One region of the Stenotrophomonas sp. PD6 genome, then DNA from elsewhere that is predicted to be linked to it. Evidence: riboswitches for the same ligand, from Rfam matches in the RefSeq annotation. Region 1 holds a riboswitch; the other holds the start of a gene.
What was found. Region 1 has a riboswitch for thiamine pyrophosphate ahead of thiC (phosphomethylpyrimidine synthase ThiC). Riboswitches for the same ligand answer to the same signal wherever they lie in the genome.
Positions count from the first base shown of each region.

Region 2: another riboswitch for thiamine pyrophosphate. It lies ahead of ACOZHM_RS06920 (TonB-dependent receptor); the one in region 1 lies ahead of thiC (phosphomethylpyrimidine synthase ThiC).

Region 1 is NZ_JBLZQD010000006.1:160,359-164,750, forward strand. It holds gene ACOZHM_RS11170 (BCCT family transporter) at 600-2,171, opposite strand; TPP riboswitch at 2,392-2,493, shown strand; gene thiC (phosphomethylpyrimidine synthase ThiC) at 2,608-4,392, shown strand, end outside.
Region 2 is NZ_JBLZQD010000003.1:255,950-260,341, forward strand. It holds gene pnuC (nicotinamide riboside transporter PnuC) at 1-363, opposite strand, end outside; gene ACOZHM_RS06920 (TonB-dependent receptor) at 360-2,531, opposite strand; TPP riboswitch at 2,591-2,686, opposite strand; gene ACOZHM_RS06925 (phosphotransferase enzyme family protein) at 2,727-3,818, opposite strand; gene ACOZHM_RS06930 (response regulator) at 3,854-4,392, opposite strand, start outside.

The DNA of each region.
Region 1 (4,392 bases):
CGCCCCCGCCGACCCTCGACGGTGTGTTGGTGGCCACGGAAGATCAACGGCGATGCCGATTATTTTTCCTGCGTTACCGGACGTTGGTGGGTTCCGTGCATTCGTTCGGGAACCGAATCTACCGGCCCAGGCCCGTGCGGCGTAACCGACCCCAGACCCATTCGGCGTAACCGCCGCGTAGGGACACGCCGTGCGTGTCTGCTCTTCGTATCCGCACGCGACCAACTATCGGGGGCGGCCGGCGGGTAGCCCCCGGAGGGACGCTCCAAAACATGGATGTTTTGGAGCAGCCTACAAGGACGTACTTGCGGCGTGTCCCGGAGCGGGGCTGCCCGCCGGCCGCCCCAGCACGGATGAACTGAAACGCTGCTCTTGAGCGCTAGGTATCCGCTCGCGATGCCTCATAACGATGGGTTCACGGCGTGTCCCGGAGCGGGGCTGCCCGCCGGCCGCCCCAGCACGGATGAACTGAAACGCTGCTCTTGAGCGCCAGGTATCTGCTCGCGATGCCTCATAAGGAAGGGTTCACGGCGTGTCCCGGAGCGTGGCTGCCCGACGGCCGCCCCGGCACGCAGAAACTGAAACGCTGCTCTTGAGCGCTAGGTATCCGCCCGCGACGCCTCATCGCGTGTCTCTTCCTGCGCGGCAATCTCGCGCTCGATCCACGCATCCATCATCCGCCGCGCGCGCAGCGCGCGGCGGCGCTGCAGCTGGTATTCCATGTCCAGCACGCGGTACAGCGACCACATTACCGCCAACATCAGCAGCGCGAAGGGCAGGGCGGCGATGGTGATCATGCCCTGCAGCGCGTCCAGCCCGCCGGCAAGCAGCAGCGCGCCCGCGATCAGGGCGATGGCCACGCCCCAGGTGATCTTGCGCGACAGCGGCGGGTCGCCCGCATCGTCGGTGGACATGCTGGCCAGCACCAGCACGGCCGAGTCGGCCGAGGTGACGAAGAAGATCATCAGCAGCACCAGCGCAATCACTGAGAGCACCGTGGGCATCGGCAGGCTGTCGAACATGGTGAACAGCACCGTCTCGTAGCCGTTGCCCAGCGCCTGCACCAGGTCCACATGCCCGAAGATCTGCGACCACAACGCAGTGCCGCCGAACACCGAGAACCACAGGAAGCCGAGCAGGCTCGGCGCGATCACCACGCCCAGCACGAACTCGCGGATGCTGCGCCCGCGCGACACGCGCGCGATGAACGAGCCCACGAACGGGGCCCACGCGATCCACCAGGCCCAGTAGAAGATCGTCCAGTCTGCCACCCAGGTGCTGCCCGAGAACGGCGACATGCGCAGGCTCATGGTCACCAGCTGGTTGAGGTAGGCGCCGATGGTGGTGGTGAAGGTGTCGAAGATGAAGCCGGTCGGACCCAGCACCAGCACCAGCGCCAGCAGCAGGGCGGCCAGGGCAAGGTTGATGTTGGACAGCCACTTGATGCCACGGTGCACGCCGCTGGTGGTCGAGGCCATGTACAGCACGAACGCCACCGCGATGACGGTCAGCTGCAGCGGGACGCCGGCGTGGATGCCGAACACGCGCTCCAGCCCGGCGGCGATCTGGATGGTGCCGAAGCCCAGCGTGGTGGCCACGCCGATTGCGGTCGCCACGACGGCGGCCACGTTCACCACGGTGCCGATCCAGCCGCGATGATGCGCGCCGATCAGGGGCTGCAGCAGGTCGCTGACAAGGCCGCGCCCATTGCGGTTGAACTGGAACCACGCCATGGCCAGGCCGATCAGGGCGTAGATCGCCCACGGGTGCAGGCCCCAATGGAAGAAGGCGTAGCGCATCGAGGCGCGGGCGGCTTCCATGCTCTGCGGGGCCAGGCCTTCGGGCGGGGTGACGAAGTGCGAGACCGGCTCGGCCGCGCCCCAGAACACCAGGCCGATGCCCATGCCGGCGGCGAACAGCATCGACATCCAGCTGGCGTTGGAGAAGTCGGGCTCGGCATCCTCACCGCCGATGCGCAGCGAGCCCAGCCGGCCGAACGCCAGGTAGAGCAGGAACGAAAGGGTGATGAACACCACCAGCAGATACAGCCAGCCGGTGCTGCGGATGATATGCACCAGGCCACTCTGCACCACGGTGTTGAACGGGCCCGGCGCGACGCCGGCGACCAGCACCAGCAACAGCACCAGTGCGATTGAAATTCGGAACACCATGCAGGCGCGTCTCCGTACAGGCGCGAGCCGCAGCTCGCAGTCTCCAGCGGCACGGCGGCAACGACTGGCATGATTCGGGCCGGTCGAGCCGGACACAGCGGACAGCGCAGCAGCGGCGTCGCTGCGCGGCAGTCTAGCCAATGCGGCATGACAACCCTGTTCACGGTGCGCGCCTGGCTACACGCGGCGAGGCAACTTCGCCGTGGTTGTGGTCTAATCCGCCCCGAAGCGGGGGTACCGCGGCCAGGTGGCCACGGTTGAGACAGTCCCTTCGAACCTGATCCGGTTGATACCGGCGTAGGGAAGCTTCGCAACAGCCGATGCACCGCGCCGCCCAGCTCCCCGCCTGGCATCCGCGCGCCGTGCGCCTGCCGTGCGCCGCCGCTTCGTCCCTTGCCGTGCGAACCCTCGCACCGATAACCCAGGACGATGCCCGATGAACGCACACCCTTCCGCCCTGCAGCAACAGGCCCAGCAGCTGTCCGAATCGGTCACGCGACCCATTCCCGGCTCGCGCAAGATCCACGTGGCGGGTTCGCGCAGCGACCTGCAGGTGCCCATGCGCGAGATCGCGCTGACCCGCACGCCCACCCTGTTCGGCGGCGAAGAGAACGCGCCGCTGACGGTGTACGACACATCGGGTCCGTATACCGATCCGGAGGCCCGCATCGACCTGTCCACCGGCCTGCCGGCGCTGCGCGCGGGCTGGGTGGCCGAGCGCGGCGACACCGAGCTGCTGGAGCGGCTGAGCTCGGCGTTCGGGCGTTCGCGCGAAACCGACGCCCGCCTGGACGCAGTGCGCTTCCCCTCGCGCCTGCAGCCGCGCCGCGCGGTGGCCGGTGCCAACGTCACGCAGATGCACTACGCCCGGCGCGGCATCATCACACCCGAAATGGAGTTCGTGGCGATCCGCGAGAACCAGCGCATCGAGGCGATCCGCGACAAGGCGTTGCTGATGCAGCATCCGGGCCAGTCGTTCGGGGCATCGATTCCCGCTTCGATCACGCCCGAGTTCGTGCGTGAGGAGATCGCACGCGGCCGCGCGGTGCTGCCCAACAACATCAACCACCCCGAAAGCGAGCCGATGATCATCGGCCGCAACTTCCTGACCAAGATCAACGCCAACATCGGCAACAGCGCGGTGTCCTCCGGCATCGCCGAGGAGGTGGAGAAGCTGGTGTGGGCGATCCGCTGGGGCGGCGACACCGTGATGGATCTGTCCACCGGCAAGCACATCCACGAAACCCGCGAATGGATCCTGCGCAATTCGCCGGTGGCGATCGGCACGGTGCCGATCTACCAGGCGCTGGAAAAGGTGGACGGGCGCGCGGAAGAACTGAGCTGGGAGATCTTCCGCGACACCCTCATCGAACAGGCCGAGCAGGGCGTGGACTACTTCACCATCCATGCCGGTGTGCTGCTGCGCCACGTGCCGCTGACCGCCAAGCGCGTGACCGGCATCGTTTCGCGCGGCGGTTCGATCATGGCCAAGTGGTGCCTGGCCCACCACCGCGAGAACTTCCTCTACACGCGCTTCGAGGACATCTGCGAGATCATGAAGGCCTACGACGTGACCTTCTCGCTGGGCGATGGCCTGCGCCCCGGCTGCATCGCCGATGCCAACGACGCCGCGCAGTTCGGTGAACTCGAAGCGTTGGGCGAGTTGACCAAGATCGCGTGGAAACATGACGTTCAGACCATGATCGAGGGCCCCGGCCATGTGCCGATGCAGCTGATCAAGGAGAACATGGACAAGCAGCTGCGCGAATGTGGCGAGGCGCCGTTCTATACGCTGGGGCCGCTCACCACCGACATCGCACCGGGCTATGACCACATCACCAGCGCGATCGGTGCGGCCATGATCGGCTGGTATGGCACCGCCATGCTCTGCTACGTCACGCCCAAGGAGCACCTGGGCCTGCCCAACCGCCAGGATGTGCGCGACGGCATCATGGCCTATCGCATCGCCGCGCATGCCGCCGACCTGGCCAAGGGCCACCCGGGCGCGCAGGTGCGCGACAACGCGCTGAGCAAGGCACGCTTCGAGTTCCGCTGGGAGGACCAGTTCCATCTCGGCCTCGATCCGGAGAAGGCCAAGGAGTTCCACGACGAGACCCTGCCCAAGGATGCGCACAAGCTGGCGCACTTCTGCTCCATGTGCGGCCCGCATTTCTGCTCGATGAAGATCACCCAGGACGTGCGCGACTATGCGGCGGGGCAG
Region 2 (4,392 bases), on a different contig from region 1:
CATCGCGTCCAGCCACGGCAGCGCGGCGTTGGTCCAGGTGTGCATGGCCGCGCCCAGTGCGATGCCGAACACGATGCCCACCGCGAGGTCACGCAGCAGCGTCCTGCGCGGCAGCGGCGCGATCACGATGGCGCCGTCCTGTTCGGCGTGGCGGTGCCAGCTGAGCCAGCCGTACAGCAGGAAGCCGCCGAAGGCGACCTGCAGCAGCGTGTCCGAGTACAGCCTGGCCTCGATGAACACCACCGCGTACAGCCCCACCGCCACCAGGCCCACCGGCCAGGCCAGCATGCGCCGGCGCGCCATCAGCCAGACCCCGAGCAGGCTGGCCACCACCGCCGACCATTCGAGCACGGCCGGGTTCATAGCCCGACCGTCACCGACAGGCGCGCCTGGCGCGGTGCACCGGCGAACAGGTAGTAATCGCCGTAGCTGCTGCCGGTATCACGCCAGTAGAAGCGGTCGAACACGTTGTCCACCGCGAGCGTCCAGGTCACCGGATGCTCGCGCAGCGCGTGCCGGAAGCGCAGGCCCGCATCGAACACCGAATACGCCGGTGCCTTCACGCTGCCATCCACCGTCGCCGCATTGGAGGAGGCGTAGCGCCAGCCGCCGCTCACGTCCAGGCCGGGCGCGAAGGGCAGGGCGTAGTCCACGTGCACGGCGGCGCGCACCTTGGGCACGTTCACCAGCTGCTGGCCGTCGTAGTACGCCGTGCCGGCATCGCGTGCGCGCGCCTGCAGCACGCTGGCGCTGGCGGTCAGCGCCAAGCGCTCTGTGAGCTGCCCGTTGCCGCTCAGCTCCAGCCCGGTGTGGGTCTGGGTGCCTTCCTGCACGAAGGTGAAGCCGGCCTCGCTGTCATCCGGCTTGGCGTACTGGAACGGTTGGCGGGTGCGGAACACGGCCGCGCCCAGCATCAGCCCGTCGGTGGCCGCGTACTTGACGCCCACCTCGCGCTGGCGCGACTGCATGGCGGGCAGGAAGGCGCTGCCGTTGGAGGTCCAGAACGGCGCTTCCTGGCCCAGCGACAGTCCTTCAACGTAGCTGGCGTAGACATTGAGCTGGTCGGTGGCCTTCCACACCAACGCTGTCTGCGGCAGGAACTGCGACATGCGGCTGTGCCGTTCCGGGGTGCCGCGCTTGTCGTAGGCGCGCTCGTCCAGGCGCACGTAGCGGCCGCCGGCCAGCCACTGCCAGTCGTCGCCGATGCTGATCCGGTCCAGCGCGAAGAGTGCACGCTGCCAGCTGTCCAGGCGGCGTGCCGACGGACCCGGCTGCAGCGGCGAGGGATCGAACACCGGCACCTGCGCATCGTCGATGTTGGCGGTGCCGACGTACTCGTTGACGTTCTGGTGCTTGTCCACCGTGCGATGGAACGCGCTCAGCCCGACCGACAGTTCGTGCGTGAGCGCGCCAGTGGCGAAGTGCCCGCGCAGCTCGGCGCGCAGCTCGTCATTGCGGCGCGTGTCATCGGGGCTGCGGTAATCGTAGATGTCGTAGTCGCCATCCGGTGCGAAGTAATTGCCCGGCGTGCTGCCATCGGCGCAGGCGGCGGCGTAGTAGCAGCCGTAGGCGAAGGCGACGTTGTCGTCGATCACCGAGCGGCTGTGGCCGACTGACACGCGCGACTGCCAGTCCGGGCTGAAATCGTAGGTATGCAGCGCGGTGATGTTGGTGCTGTCGATGCCCACCGGCTGCTGCCACGGCTGGTGGCCGAGCATGCGGCTGCGGTCCACGCCGCGCGGCAGTGCGCTGCCCCCCAGCAACTGGTAACCCGAGGCCGAGCGCTGCGCGCTGGTCTGGTAGTTGGCGTCCACTTCCAGCTTGCCGTGCTCGCCGATCAGCCAGTCGGCGGCCAGCGAGTAGAAATTGCGGCGGCCGTCGGCATGGTCGATGTAGGACGCGCTGTCATCCCAGGCGGCATTGAAGCGCAACCCGAAGCGCGGCGTGAGCCAGCGGCCCACGTCCACCGCGGCGTAGCGCGAGCCTTCCGAATCGGTGGCCAGGGTGACGGTGGTGATGTCGATGGGGCGCTTGCCCACGTAGTTGATGATGCCGCCCGGCGCCATCACGCCCGCGGCCAGGCCGGCCTCGCCCTTGAGTATCTCCACCTGCTGCACGTTCTCCAGCGCCAGCCGCTGTTCGCCGGCGATGGACAGACCGTTGAAGCGGTAGCCGGTGGCCGGGTCCAGCGCGAAGCCGCGAATGGCGATGTTCTGGTAATAGCCGACCGGCGCGTAGCTGTCGCCCAGCGACGCATCGTGGCGGGCCAGTTCCGACAGCGTGCGTACCTGCAGGCGGTCGAGCACGGCGGCGTCGAGCACGTTCACCGAAGCCGGCGTGTTCTTCCAGTCGGCGCTGCCAAAGCTGCTGGACGGCGGAAGGGCCGCGGCGGGCTTGCGTGCCTGCACGCGGACACCGGCCAGGTCGGTAGGCGAACGCTCGCCCGTGCCGGCATCGGCCTCACTGGCATGCAGCGGCAGCGCGGCGCAGAGGGCGGCGGTCAGGAGCGTGAGGCGGTAGCAGCGGTTCATTCGAGTCGTCATCAGCCAAAGGAGACGAAGCGAAGGCGCACGCGCGCACCAGGTCGGTGCGCTCGCTGCTCAAAGCTCCCTACGCCGGTGCAAACCGGATCAGGTTCCAAGGGACTCTCTCAGCCTGGCAACGCCAGGCACCCCCGCTTCAGCGGTCATTTTTCCACCAAACGGCGGCCGTTGCGAGCCTGGATGTCAGGCGGCGGCGTGCAGGCCGCCCAGCAGGGCGCGCCCGCGCGGCCCGGCGAACCAGTCCGCATGGCCCAGCAGGAAGGTGTGGTAGGCCACGTCGGCATTGGCGCTCGAGCCGGTAACCCCTTGGAAGTACTCCACTTCCGACAGCGCGAAGTCCAGGTGGACCACCGGCAGCAGATCGGCCAGCAGGTGCACCTGCGCCGCCGACAGGGGCCGCTCCTGGCGGTAGCCGGCGAGCAGGGCCAGGGCGATGTCCGGGTGGGCGACCGGGCCGTCCGCGTCATCCGCCAGCCAGGCGATGGCGTTGCGTTCGATGGCCGTGGCCAGATCGAACAGCGCGCTGGCCGGCGAGGCCAGGCCGAAGTCGAAGATGGTGGCGATGCTGGCGTCCGGGCCGTGGCCGCTCCACAGCAGGTTGGATGCGTGCCAGTCGTTATGGCCCCACAGCACCGGCTCCGCCTGCAGGCGCCCGGCCAGCGCGCGCTGCCAGGGCAGTACCGCGCGCTGCAGGTCCTGTTCCCACGGCTGGCGCGACAGGTAGGCGGCCAGGCCGGGGCGTTCGGCCAGTTGCTGGCGCAGTGCCGCCACCGGGTCGGCGGCGCGGATCAGGTCGTCGCGCGCCACCAGCAGGTGGGTGCCGCGCTGCGGCGCGTGGTAGTCGGCGGCGGCACGGTGCAGCCGGGCCAGCATCGCGCCGGCCGTGTGCGCCTGCGCGGCATGGGCAAGCGGCGTCCACGACGGGTAGTTGCGGTACAGATCCTCTCCCGCGCCTTCTGCATGGACCTCGTAGGTCCAGCCGTCGTGTTCGAGCGCGGTGGTGCCCGAGCGGGCGGGCAACACCTGCACGACCGGCAGGCCTGCGCCGGCCAGATGCGCCATGAAGCGGTGCTCCTCCTCGAGCACGCGCGCCGGGCGCACCTGCACGGCATGGCGTTTGACGAAGCAGCGCCGCCCCCCGCAGTCGACCAGCGCCGCAGCGGAGAACGGCCGCGGGCTGTGCCACAGCAGCCGGCAGTCGCCGTCCAGCGCGGCGTGGTGTTCGCGCAGCCAGGCCAGCTCACCGTCACCGATGGCCGGCCAGTCTGCGGTCACCTCGTCGTTATCGAGGCCTTGTACGCGGTGGTCGTTCAAAGATGGCCGTCGCGCAGGTAGTCGAACAGTTCCGCATCGCCCTTGAGGCCCAGCTTGAGCATCGCATCGCCCTTCTGCCTGCTGATGGTGCTGACGCTCTTGTGCAGGTGCAGGGCGATCTCTTTCACCTTCAGGCCGCTGCTGAGCAGGCGCAGTACCTCCACTTCGCGTGGCGACAGTTGACGGGCTCGGTCCTCGTCCACCCCCTGCGTGCCGATCGCGTCAATGCGGGCCTTCAATGTGCGGCTGATGTACGGCTGCCCGCGGTAAACGGTTTGGATCGCCAGCGGCAGCTCATCCATCGACGAGGCCTTGTCCACCAGCCCCAGCACGCCGGTGGAGACCACCATGCGCAGGATCGCCAGGTTGTTGGAGACGCTGAGCATCAGCACCGGAAGGTCCGGAAAACGTCGCCGGATCATGCCAACCATGGGAAAACCGTCAGCCTGCTGGCTACCCGGTATCGGCATCGAGTAGTCCGTCACCAGTACATCACACGGGTGATCGCGCAATGCCTCGAACAACGCGTCGGCGC